DNA from 3 places in the Streptomyces sp. NBC_00557 genome. Region 3 is predicted to be linked to each of the others. Evidence: riboswitches for the same ligand, from Rfam matches in the RefSeq annotation. Region 3 holds a riboswitch; each other region holds the start of a gene.
What was found. A riboswitch is a leader RNA that binds a small molecule or an ion and turns the genes downstream of it on or off. The one in region 3 is predicted to bind cobalamin.
Positions count from the first base shown of each region.

Region 1: linked by a shared signal. The riboswitch ahead of OG956_RS04195 (CbtB domain-containing protein) and the one ahead of OG956_RS11590 (ribonucleoside-diphosphate reductase subunit alpha) in region 3 are both predicted to bind cobalamin.
Region 2: linked by a shared signal. The riboswitch ahead of OG956_RS28270 (cobalamin biosynthesis protein) and the one ahead of OG956_RS11590 (ribonucleoside-diphosphate reductase subunit alpha) in region 3 are both predicted to bind cobalamin.

Region 1 covers NZ_CP107796.1:1,089,328-1,093,219, forward strand. The annotation lists gene OG956_RS04185 (histidine phosphatase family protein) at 458-1,042, shown strand; gene OG956_RS04190 (CbtA family protein) at 1,145-1,897, opposite strand; gene OG956_RS04195 (CbtB domain-containing protein) at 1,919-2,140, opposite strand; cobalamin riboswitch at 2,177-2,317, opposite strand; gene OG956_RS04200 (sensor histidine kinase) at 2,385-3,590, opposite strand; gene OG956_RS04205 (sodium/solute symporter) at 3,835-3,892, opposite strand, start outside.
Region 2 covers NZ_CP107796.1:6,437,179-6,441,070, reverse strand. The annotation lists gene OG956_RS28285 (lysozyme) at 1-181, shown strand, start outside; gene OG956_RS28280 (inorganic phosphate transporter) at 335-1,585, shown strand; gene OG956_RS28275 (hypothetical protein) at 1,620-1,847, shown strand; cobalamin riboswitch at 2,036-2,172, shown strand; gene OG956_RS28270 (cobalamin biosynthesis protein) at 2,280-3,224, shown strand; gene OG956_RS28265 (cobyric acid synthase) at 3,221-3,892, shown strand, end outside.
Region 3 covers NZ_CP107796.1:2,795,716-2,799,607, reverse strand. The annotation lists gene OG956_RS11590 (ribonucleoside-diphosphate reductase subunit alpha) at 1-1,492, opposite strand, end outside; cobalamin riboswitch at 1,621-1,745, opposite strand; gene OG956_RS11585 (GNAT family N-acetyltransferase) at 1,798-2,304, opposite strand; gene mctP (monocarboxylate uptake permease MctP) at 2,379-3,892, opposite strand, start outside.

The DNA.
Region 1 (3,892 bases), 1.7 Mb from region 3:
GGCTCGGCGCCGCGGGGATCGTCGCCGGGGGTGGCTCGGCGATCACCATCAGGCCGCCGAGCCGAAGATCGCCTGGGCCGCCGAGGGAACCCGAGCGGTACGCCCGCGTCCGGCGGCTGTGCATGCCCGGCCCTCGGCTGGTCAGCGAGCTCACCGGCGCCCACGTGCCGGACCGCCGCTCGCCGCTCGGCCCGGCCTGGCGACGGCGACCGCCGTGCCGACCGTTGCCGCGCCGCCGGCGAGCGCCGCCACCGCCGCCACCGTCGGCACCCACGCCAAGGTCAGGCCCCACGGGCCCCGACCGGACCCGGCCGCGAATGCTAGGGTCGCGACCGCGCGGCACGGGATGAGGCGGCCGGCGCCAGCGCGGTCCGTGCGCTCCGCTTCCCCACCGGTCACGCCGAACGGCTGGGCACCCGAGCCGGCGTTCCGCCATGACGACAGCAGGAGCCACCGTTTGACCAGCCGAGTCCTCCTGGTCTCCCCCGCGATGAGCGAGTCCGCGCGGCAGGCGCGTTTCGACGACGGCGGACCGCTCGACGACGGCGGCGCGGCACAGTCCCGCGCGGCGGCGGGCTCGCTGCCCTCCGCGGTGCGTGTCCTCTTCTCCCCCGGCGTGCGCTGCCGGGAGACGGCCGTGGCGCTGGGCCTCGACGGCGTGCCGGCAAGGGAGTTGGCGGGGCTCGACGTGGGGCGCTGGCGCGGCCGGACCCTGGGCGAGGTGGGGGCCGCCGAGCCGGACGCGGTGGGCCGCTGGCTCACCGACCCGGAGTGCGCACCGCACGGCGGTGAGTCCGTGCGCGACCTGTGCGGGCGCGTCGGGCGCTGGCTGGCCGACGCGCGGGCGCTGGACGGCCGTACGCTCGCCGTGGTCGAGCCGGAGGTGGTGCGGGCGGCGGTCGTGGGCGCGCTGGGGCTGCCCCTGTCCGTCTTCTGGCGCCTCGACGTACCGCCGTTGACGGTCACCGAACTCAGTGGCCGGGCCGGGCGCTGGAATCTGCGTCTGGGGCGTCCGCTCGCCGCGTCGGAGGAGGCCGGATAGCCGGCTCCGGCGGGGACGGCCTGGAGGCGGTGCGGCGGTGCGGTGGTGCCACGGCGAAGGGCCCCTCGGGCGGTTCCGAGGGGCCTTGGGCTGCTGGACCGGTCAGTGTGCGGCCGGAACCGCGTGCCCGCTGGTGGCCTTCGTCGGCCTGGGGTTCAGCAGCCGGTCGGCCAACTCGCCGAACGCGAGGCCGAATCCGGCCCACAGCGTGGTCTGGATCGCCAGTGCCGAGAGCCGGAACCGCCACAGCAGGGTGGCCGGGAAGTCCTTCGGTACCTCGTTGACGGCGGGCAGGAACTGGTAGGCCAGGCCGGTCACGACGGTGAACGCGGCCACCGCCACCACGGTCGCCCACCAGGTGCCCAGGCTCGGCGCGAGCCGCTTGCCCAGGATCGTGGCGGCGACCGCCAGCAGCACGCTGAGCAGCATCATCAGGAAGTACAGGGCGGTGCGCTTGCCGATGGTGCCGGGGTCGCCCACCGACGGCGGGTTGGCCGGATACTTCAGGAACGGCACCACGTACACGGCGAGCAGCGCGCACGCCGACAGCAGCAGTGCCGTGGCCCGCGGGCCGAAGCGGCCCACCCGTCCGAGGGCGAAGCAGAAGGCGAGCGCCGCGATGCCGCCGAACGCGACGCCGTAGACGAGGACGCCGGTGGCGAGGCCCGCGGTGGACTGCAGGGAGCGGGAGACGGTCTCCGTCTCGTGCTCGTGCGTGTGAGCGTGCTCGAAGCTGATCGCCTTGTCGACGTTCGGCTCACCGAGCACGTACGCCACGACCAGGGCGAGCACGCCGGCCGCGAGGCCGGCGAGCATGCCCCGTACGAGCAGGTTCCGTACGGTTGCGGAGTTCATGGGTGGGCGGTGTCCCCGGCGTCAGTGGCAGGGGAAGCCGAGCAGGTGACGGGCGTCGTGCACCCACTCGTGGACGTCCGTGCCGTTGAACACGGAGGTGGCGCCCTGCTCGGCGCCGACGAAGTAGAGCAGGATCAGCATGAGTACGCCGAAGAAGACCGCCCAGGGAGCTATCGCCTTCAGCGGCAGCTTGGCGGGTACGACGGGGGTGGTGGCTGTCGGCTGGGCGACGGTCTGCGCCATGGCAGGACCTCCTCTGGGAGTTCGCGTCCCATCTCGGTGGTGCACAGGACGACGGCCACGGGTCTGACTCACGGGTCCCTTACGGGGGTTCCGCATACAGTGGCGCGACCGTGCCGGATTCCCACCGGCTTCCGTTCCGCCGTCGTCGATATCGGACCGACCGTACCGCGTCACAGGCGCACGGCCAAGACCGCCTCCCCTTACGTGATCTTCCTCTCCCGCCGAACGGGAGCGGCGCCGGCGGCTACCCCTGTGCGGAGCGGGCCTGGATGCCGGGGCGGAACTTCGGGACGCGGAGGGTGATCTTCGTGCCCGCGCCGACGCCCGTCTCGATGACCAGGCCGTGGTCGTCGCCGTAGACCTGGCGCAGCCGGCGGTCGACGTTGCTCAGGCCGATGCCGGTGGCCGGGCCGGCGGTGCCGCGCAGGATGGCGCGCAGGCGTTCCGGTTCCATGCCGACGCCGTTGTCCTCGACGACGACGCGGGCCTCGGTGCCTTCGTCCTCGGCGGTGATCGTCACGCTCAATCGCTCCACGGGTCCCTCCAGGCCGTGTTTGAGGGCGTTCTCGACCAGGGGCTGCAGACAGAGGAAGGGCAGCGTCACGGGCAGCACCTCGGGAGCGATGCGCAGGGTCACCTTCAGGCGGCGGCCGAAGCGGGCGCGGGCGAGCTCCAGGTACTGCTCGATGGAGCGCAGTTCCTCGGCGAGGGTGGTGAAGTCGCCTTCGCGCCGGAAGGAGTAGCGGGTGAAGTCGGCGAACTCCTGCAGGAGTTCGCGGGCGCGCTCGGGGTCGGTGCGGACGAAGGACGCGATGCTGGCGAGGGAGTTGTAGATGAAGTGCGGGGAGATCTGCGCGCGCAGCGCCCGCACCTCGGCCTCGTGGGCGCGGGCGCGGACCCCGTCGAGAGCGGCGAGTTCCACGTCGGCGGAGAGCCGGCGGGCCGCTTCCTCGCCGGCGCGCACGAGAGCGGCCGACTCCTCGGCGGCGAACAGGGCGAGGGCGCCGGGGGCGCCTTCGCCGTCCGGGCCGTCGGCGGTGAGAGGCAGCAGGGCGCCCCAGCGCACGGGGCAGCGGGGATCGTCGCAGGACAGCGGGAAGGTACGGGCGCGGGGCGGGCGGGCGAGCAGCGCCGTGACCTCCGCGCGATGGTGGTCGCCGGCGCCGTCCCAGGCGAGCACGGAGGCGTCGTCGGTGAGCGCGAGGGCGGGCGTGCCGAGCAGCGGGCGCAGCCTGCGGGCGGACTTGCGGGCGGTGTCGGGGGTGAGCCCGGCGCGCAGGGGTGCCGCGGCGAGCGCCGCGCTGTGCAGGCCGTGGGCCAGGGCGCGGGCTCCCTCGCTGTCGGCGGAGTGCTCCTGCTGCCGGCGCGCCGCACCATGCCCGAGCGCGGCCCCGAGCACGAACAGCGCGAGCCCGGCCAGCACGAGCGCGGCGGTGCCGAGGACGGTCATGACCTGGGCGGGACCGGACCGGCGGGGCGGACGCAGGCGCCGGGCGCGCAGCGACTGCGCCGGCCCACCACGGCACGAGGCACACGGCCGCCCTCCCCCGGCCCCCGGTTCGCCCACGCCGTGAACGGCGTGCCGGTGCCGCGCGGTTGGTTCTCGTGGTCGCTGCGGTCCGGCAGAGCGTGGCCGGTGGCCGGTGCCGGGGGGCGGTGGGCGGTGTCGGTGGGTGGCACTGGGGCTCCTGGAGTCAGGGCGTCGCCGGTCCGGGGCGGGTGGGGGGCGGGGGTTCGGGGAGGTGGAGGCGG
Region 2 (3,892 bases), 3.6 Mb from region 3:
GTTCTCGAAGAACCACGCCCTGTGGATCGCCCGGCACAGCGCCTCGGGGCCGGGCAGGCTGCCCGGCGGGTGGCGGTACTGGACCTTCTGGCAGTTCGCGACCAAGGGCCGGCTGCCGGGTGACCAGAATCTCTTCAACGGGTCCGCGAGCCGGCTGAAGATCCTCGCCCGGGGCCGGTAGCCAAGGGGCGCCTGGGCCGATGAGGCCGGGCCGGGGAAAGCGGAAGCCCGACCCTCCCCTTTCGACACCCCCACGCCTGCCTCAGTTCATCTTCCGTTCACCCAGGTTGCCTACGTTCGTCCAGCCAATGACCTCGAACGATTGCCTGGGCAAATGGAAAGCTTCTCGCTGATCCTCGCGATAGTGGTGGTGACCGCTCTCGCGTTCGATTTCACGAACGGTTTCCACGACACCGCGAACGCGATGGCGACAACCATCTCCACCGGCGCTCTGAAGCCCAAGATCGCGGTGGCCATGTCCGCCGCCCTCAACCTGGTGGGCGCCTTCCTCTCCGTGGAGGTCGCGAACACGATCTCCAAGGGTCTCGTCGACGAGACCGGCATCCGTCCCGAGGTCATCTTCGCCGCCCTGGTCGGCGCGATCCTCTGGAATCTCGTGACCTGGCTGGTGGGCCTGCCCTCCAGCTCCTCGCACGCCCTGATGGGCGGTCTGATCGGCGCCGCCGTCGCCTCCGCCGGCTTCGGCGCCGTGCACGGTGACGTCCTGGTCACCAAGGTGCTGCTGCCCGCGGTCGCCGCGCCGGTCGTGGCCGGCGTCGCCTCGATGGTGGCCACCCGGTTCTCCTACGGCATCGGCGGCAAGGCCGAGGGCGAGGCCACCCGCAAGGGCTACCGCGCCGGCCAGATCGCCTCCGCCGGCCTGGTCTCCCTCGCCCACGGCACCAACGACGCCCAGAAGACGATGGGCGTCATCACGCTCGCGCTGATCGCCGGCGGCGCCATCGCGCCGGGCTCGAACCCTCCCACCTGGGTCATCCTCTCCGCCGGCCTGGCCATCGCGCTCGGCACCTACATCGGCGGCTGGCGGATCATCCGCACCATGGGCACGGGCCTGACCGAGCTGGAGCCGCGCCAGGGCTTCGCCGCCCAGACCAGCGCCGCCACCGCCATCCTCGCCTCCTCCCACCTGGGCTTCTCGCTGTCCACCACGCACGTCGTCTCCGGCTCGGTCATGGGCGCGGGCCTCGGCCGCAAGGGCGGGGTGGTCCGCTGGTCCACCGCGACCCGCATGGCCGTAGCCTGGGTGCTCACCCTCCCGGCCGCCGCGCTGGTCGGCGCGGGCGCCGAGACCGTCACGGCTCTCGGCGACTGGGGCACTGCGGTGGTCGCCGTCTTCCTCGTCGCCGCGAGCGCCGGGATCTGGAAGCTCTCCCGCCGCGAGGTCATCGACCACACCAACGTCGTGGACCCGTCCGCGGAGCCGGCCGGTGTGGTGACCACCGCCATCGCCGCCGTGACCCCGCCCCCGGCGGGCACGATCGGCGAGGACCTGACGGCCACCATCCCGGCCCCGGCCGCCGCCGAGCCCACGCCCGAGGCCGTCCCGCCGGCCGCCACCGTCTGACCCCGGCCACACCGGTACCCAAGGAAGCAACCCCATGAAGATCGACTGGTCGGCCCTCGGCTCCGTCTTCGGCGTCAGCCTCGCGTTCACGGTGGGCCTGGTCGCCCTGTTCACCCTCGGCGTCAACGGTCTGGCGCGGCGCGAGAAGGCCGCGGCGCAGGGCGGCTCCGCCGCCCTCGCGGTCACCGCCGCCTACGTCTGCTTCGCCGCGTGCGCGGCGGCGGTGGCGTACGGCATCGTCCTCATCGTCTCCAAGTCCTGACCGTCATCGTCTCCACGTCCTGACCGGAGTCGTCTCCGCGTCCTGGCCGAGCCGCACGCATCGGGCATCCCGAAGGCTCCCCTCCGCCGCTGACGGAGGGGAGCCTTCGCCGTGCCCAGCCGTCACGGGCGTCCCGCAGTGTGGGGATCGGCACACTCTCCCCGCGCAGGTCAACGGCAAGTTGACGGCCGTTCCGGGCCCGTGGTGGACTGCCCAGGCCATGTACGGCGGCAAGAGAGGAAGCCGGTGCGAATCCGGCGCGGTCCCGCCACTGTCACCGGGGAAGAACCCGGGAGCCAGGAACTCTCACCGCCGAATCTCGTCGAACCAGGGCGCGGACACCCTGAGTGAGGACATCGATCGCCATGCCCGGCTGCCGAAGGACAAGGACCGCTACCAGGCCCGCACTTCACCCCACGGCCGGCTGAGCCGATGGGTGCCGATCGCACGTACGCGTACGGCGCCGCCGCCGGCCTTCTCGGAGACCTGCTCCTCGGCGATCCGCGCCGCGGGCATCCGGTCGCCGTGTTCGGGCGTGCGGCCGCTGCCGTGGACCGCGCGTTGTGGCACGACCACCGCGGCTGGGGCGCCCTGCACACCACCGTGTGCGCCGGTGGCGCCGTCGCACTCGGCACGCTGGCCGCACGCGTCGTACGCCCCTCCCCCGCCGCCTCCGTCGCGCTGACCGCCGCCGCCACCTGGGCGGTCGTCGGCGGCACCTCGCTCGCCCGCGAGGCCCGCGCGATCGGCCGCGCGCTGGAGTCCGGGGACGTCGAGGCGGCGCGGGCGCGGCTGCCGCATCTGTGCGGCCGGGACCCGCAGGCGCTGGACGCCGACGGAATCGCCCGGGCCGTGGTGGAGTCCGTCGCCGAGAACACCTCCGACGCCGTCGTGGGCGCCCTGGTGTGGGGGGCCGTGGCCGGGGTGCCGGGGCTGCTGGGCTTCCGGGCCGTCAACACCCTGGACGCGATGGTGGGTCACAGGTCCCCCCGCTACCGGCGCTACGGCTGGGCTTCCGCCCGCCTCGACGACGTGGCCGGCTGGCCGGGGGCGCGGCTGACCGCCGTCCTCGCCGCCGTCGCCGGCCCCGACCCGCGCGGCGCCCTGCGCGCCTGGAAGGCCGACGCGGCCCGGCACCCGAGCCCCAACGCCGGCCCGGTGGAGGCGTCGTTCGCGGGCGCCCTCGGCGTCCGGCTGGGCGGAACCCTCTCCTACGGCGGCCGGATCGAGCACCGGCCGGTCCTCAACGGGGCCGCCGGGCGCGCCGTCCGGGTCACCGACATCGACCGGGCCGTACGGCTCTCGCGCCGCGTCGGCCTGCTCGCGCTCGGCGTCACCCTCGCCGCGCGCCGACTCGTGAAGGGACACACGGCATGACAGGGGGCGGGCTGCTGGTCGCCGGGACCACCTCCGACGCCGGGAAGAGCGTCGTGACGGCCGGGATCTGCCGGTGGCTGGTGCGTCAGGGCGTGAAGGTCGCGCCGTTCAAGGCGCAGAACATGTCGCTCAACTCCTTCGTGACCCGCGAGGGCGCGGAGATCGGCCGGGCGCAGGCCATGCAGGCCCAGGCCTGCCGGATCGAGCCGACCGCGCTGATGAACCCGGTGCTGCTCAAGCCGGGCGGCGAGCAGAGCAGCCAGGTGGTGCTGCTGGGCAGGCCGGTGGGCGAGCTGAGCGCGCGCGGCTACCACGGCGGGCGCCAGCAGCGGCTGCTCGGCACGGTGCTGGACTGCCTCGCCGAGTTGCGGGGCACGTATGACGCGGTGATCTGTGAGGGGGCGGGCAGCCCGGCCGAGATCAACCTGCGCCGGACCGACATCGTGAACATGGGGATCGCGCGGAACGCGCGGCTGCCCGTGCTGGTGGTCGGCGACATCGACCGCGGCGGCGTCTTCGCCTCCTTCTTCGGGACCGTGGCCCTGCTGTCGCGGGAGGACCAGGAGCTGGTCGCCGGGTTCCTGGTGAACAAGTTCCGGGGCGATGTCTCGCTGCTGGAGCCGGGGTTGGAGATGCTCAAGGGCCTCACCGGGCGTCGTGCGTACGGC
Region 3 (3,892 bases):
TCGGGTAGAAGTTGATGTCGACCACGCGGTCCAGGAAGGTGACGGCGGTGCGGACGGTGTCGTCCAGCCGCTCCCAGTCGATGTCGCCGGCCGCCGTGTCGACGAAGGCGCCGAGGTTCACCGAGCCCAGGTTGCACACCGCCGTCTCGCCGTCGTCCGTGACCTCCAGGATCTCGGTGCAGAGGTTGGAGGAGTGGATCACGTGCCCCGGCAGGGCCGTCTGGTTGGCGGTGCGGTTGGCCGCGTCCTTGAAGGTCATCCAGCCGTTGCCGGTCTGCGCGAGGGTGCGCATCATCCGGCCGTACAGCTCACGGGCCGGCAGGGTCTTCTTCGCCAGACCCGCCTGCTCGGCCTTGCGGTAGGCGGCGTCGAACTCCTCTCCCCACAGGTCCACCAGCTCCGGCACGTCGGACGGGGAGAACAGCGACCACTGCGCGTCGGCCTCGACCCGGCGCATGAACTCGTCCGGGACCCAGTGCGCGAGGTTCAGGTTGTGCGTACGGCGGGCGTCCTCGCCGGTGTTGTCGCGCAGCTCCAGGAACTCCTCGATGTCGGAGTGCCAGGTCTCCAGATAGACCGCGGCGGCGCCCTTGCGCCGGCCGCCCTGGTTCACCGCCGCCACCGAGGCGTCCAGCGTCTTCAGGAACGGGACGATGCCGTTGGAGTGCCCGTTGGTGCCGCGGATCAGCGAACCGCGGCCGCGGATGCGGGAGTAGGACAGGCCGATGCCGCCGGCGTGCTTGGAGAGCCGGGCCACCTGGTGGTAGCGGTCGTAGATGGAGTCCAGCTCGTCCTTGGGCGAGTCCAGGAGGTAGCAGGACGACATCTGCGGGTGCCGCGTGCCGGAGTTGAAGAGCGTGGGGGAGGACGGGAGGTAGTCGAGGCGGCTCATGAGCCCGTAGAGCGCGGCGACTTCGTCCACCGAACGGGGGGTGTCGTCCTCGGCGAGGCCGGCGGCGACCCGCAGCATGAAGTGCTGGGGCGTCTCGACGACCTTGCGGGTGATCGGGTGCCGGAGCAGGTAGCGGCTGTGCAGGGTGCGCAGCCCGAAGTAGCCGAAGCGGTCGTCGGCCCGGCGGTCGATCAGCGCGTCGAGCCGCTCGGCGTGCAGCCGCACGAACGCGGCGGTCCGGTCGGCGATCAGGCCCTCGCGGTGCCCGACGGCCACCGACTCGGTGAAGGACGTCACGCCCTGCGAGGCGGCCTCGGCGCGGATGGACAGGGTCAGCAGCCGGGCGGCCAGCCGGGAGTAGGCGGGGTCCTCGGAGATGAGCCCGGCGGCGGCCTCCGTGGCCAGCTCGCGCAGCTCGGCCTCGTCGGCGCGGGCCGACCGGCCGCGCAGCGCGGCGGCGGCGACCCGGCCGGGGTCGGTGTCGGGGAGGTCGGCGGTCAGCCCGGTCAGGGTCCGCAGCAGCGCGGCGCCGGGACCGTCGGTCTCCTCGGCGGCCGGGATGCCGCTGTCTGAAGCCGGATCTGCTGGCGCGATGGTCACGTGGGGCTCTCTCCCTGCTCGGCACGGGGGCCTTCGCTTCAGGGCAGGGGGCAGCCACGAGCGCACACGGCGTCGCGTCCGCCGGCCCATTCCACGAGGCCCGGACGTCTGGGGGCACCCGGACCGGACGGCCGGGTGCGCTGCCGGCAGGTCCTCGGACTGACTCCTGGGCGCAGACGCGCACAAGTACACCGTTGCGGGACAGTTCCGGATTCGCACCGGATTCCCCTGCGGCGACAGCGAGCATGAGCATACATGTAGTGCCGGGCTGTCGCGTCACCCCCAGATGTTGTGTCGGGGCGGTGTCAGAGCGTCAACTCATAGGTGAGCAGCGTGATGTCGTCCAGCTCCGGGAGGGGCTTCCAGTCCCGCTCGGGTGTGCGGACGAAACCCAGGCGTTCGTAGATGCGGTGGGCGGCGCGCATGGTGCGCTGGGTGGACAGGACCACGGCCCGGCAGCCCTCGGCGGCGCGTGCGCGGTCGACGCAGGCCCGCACGAGGGCCTCGCCCGCCCCCTGGCCGCGGGCGGCCGCGGCGACGGCGAGCATCCGTATCTCGGCCTCTCCCGGACGGGCGATGTCGGCCATCGGACCGGGGGAGGGCACGAAGGTGACCCCGCCGAGGAGGGCGCCGTCGCGCACCGCCACGAGAACCTCGGCCGCTGCCGCGCGCCGTGCCACGTCTCTGAGTTCACCGAGGTAGGCGTCGCTCTCGCCGAAGTCCAGGAGACCGTCCTGGAGATAGGCCCGGGCGGTGATCTCGCCCAGGGCGGCGTACTCGTCGGGCACGGCCCGCCGGATCACGATGTCCATGGCACCGAGTGTGCCGGAGGGGTACGGCAAAGGGCCGCCGGAACGTCTCCGGCGGCCCCTGGTACGGCGGTCGTTCAGTGACCGGCGCCCGCGGTGGCGGGCGGCAGCTCCACCTGCACCCCCGGGTCGCCGGCGTCCGCCGTGTAGTCATCCGGGCTGGTCTCGTCCACGCCCTCGGGGGCCTTCGCGGCCTTGAGGACGACGGTCAGGACCACGGTGACCACGACGTTGAGGACGAACGCGGTGAGGCCGATGTAGCCGATCTCGCCGATGCCGGGGATCTCCTTGGCCGAGCCGCCGAAGTGCTTCTGGGTCGGGGAGGCGACCCCGTACGCGGCGAGCGTGCCGTACACCATGCCGACCGCCCAGCCGGCGAGCAGCGCCCAGCGGTGGAACCAGCGGGTGAACAGGCCGCCGACCAGGGCCGGGAAGGTCTGCAGGATCCAGATGCCGCCCAGCAGCTGGAAGTTGATCGCGACCGTCTTGTCCATGGTGAGGACGAAGACCAGCGCGCCCACCTTCACCAGCAGCGACACGATCTTGGAGACCTGCGCCTCCTGCTTCGGCGTGGCGTCCGGCTTGATGAAGTCCTTGTAGATGTTGCGGGTGAACAGGTTCGCCGCCGCGATCGACATGATCGCCGCCGGGACCAGCGCGCCGATGCCGATCGCCGCGAAGGCCACGCCCGCGAACCAGTCCGGGAACATGTCCTCGAACAGCTGCGGGATCGCCAGCTGCCCGTTGGTGACCTTCACGCCGGCCGCGATCGCCATGAAGCCCAGCAGGGCCAGCAGGCCGAGCATCAGGGAGTACAGCGGCAGGATCGTGGTGTTGCGGCGGATCACCTCACGGCTCCTGGAGGAGAGCGTCGCGGTGATCGAGTGCGGGTACATGAACAGCGCCAGGGCCGAGCCGAGGGCCAGCGTGGCGTAGGTCCACTGGCCGGCCTCCGGGGGCGTGAGCGCGCCGCGCGGCTTGCCCGTCGCCGGGTTGACCTGGCTGAACGCGTGCCCCGCCTTGGCGAAGACGTCGTCGAAACCGCCCAGCTTGATCGGGATGTAGATGATCGCCACCGCGATGACGATGTAGATCAGCGTGTCCTTGACGAACGCGATCAGGGCGGGGGCCCGCAGGCCCGACGAGTAGGTGTACGCCGCCAGCACACCGAAGGCGATCAGCAGCGGGAGGTCCTTCACGAACCAGTTCGTGGTGTCGCCGCCGCCCACGCCCATCACGTCCAGCACCGCCTGGATGCCCACGAGCTGCAGCGCGATGTACGGCATCGTCGCCAGGATGCCGGTCAGCGCCACGGCGAGCGACAGCCCCTTGGAGCCGAAGCGGCCGCGGACGAAGTCGGAGGTGGTGACGTAGCCGTGGCGGTGGCTGACCGACCACAGGCGCGGCAGGAACGTGAAGATCAGCGGGTACACCAGGATCGTGTACGGCACCGCGAAGAAGCCGGACGCGCCCGCCGCGTAGATCGCCGCCGGTACGGCGACGAAGGTGTACGCCGTGTACAGGTCGCCGCCGAGCAGGAACCAGGTGATCCAGGTGCCGAACGACCGTCCGCCCAGGCCCCATTCGTCCA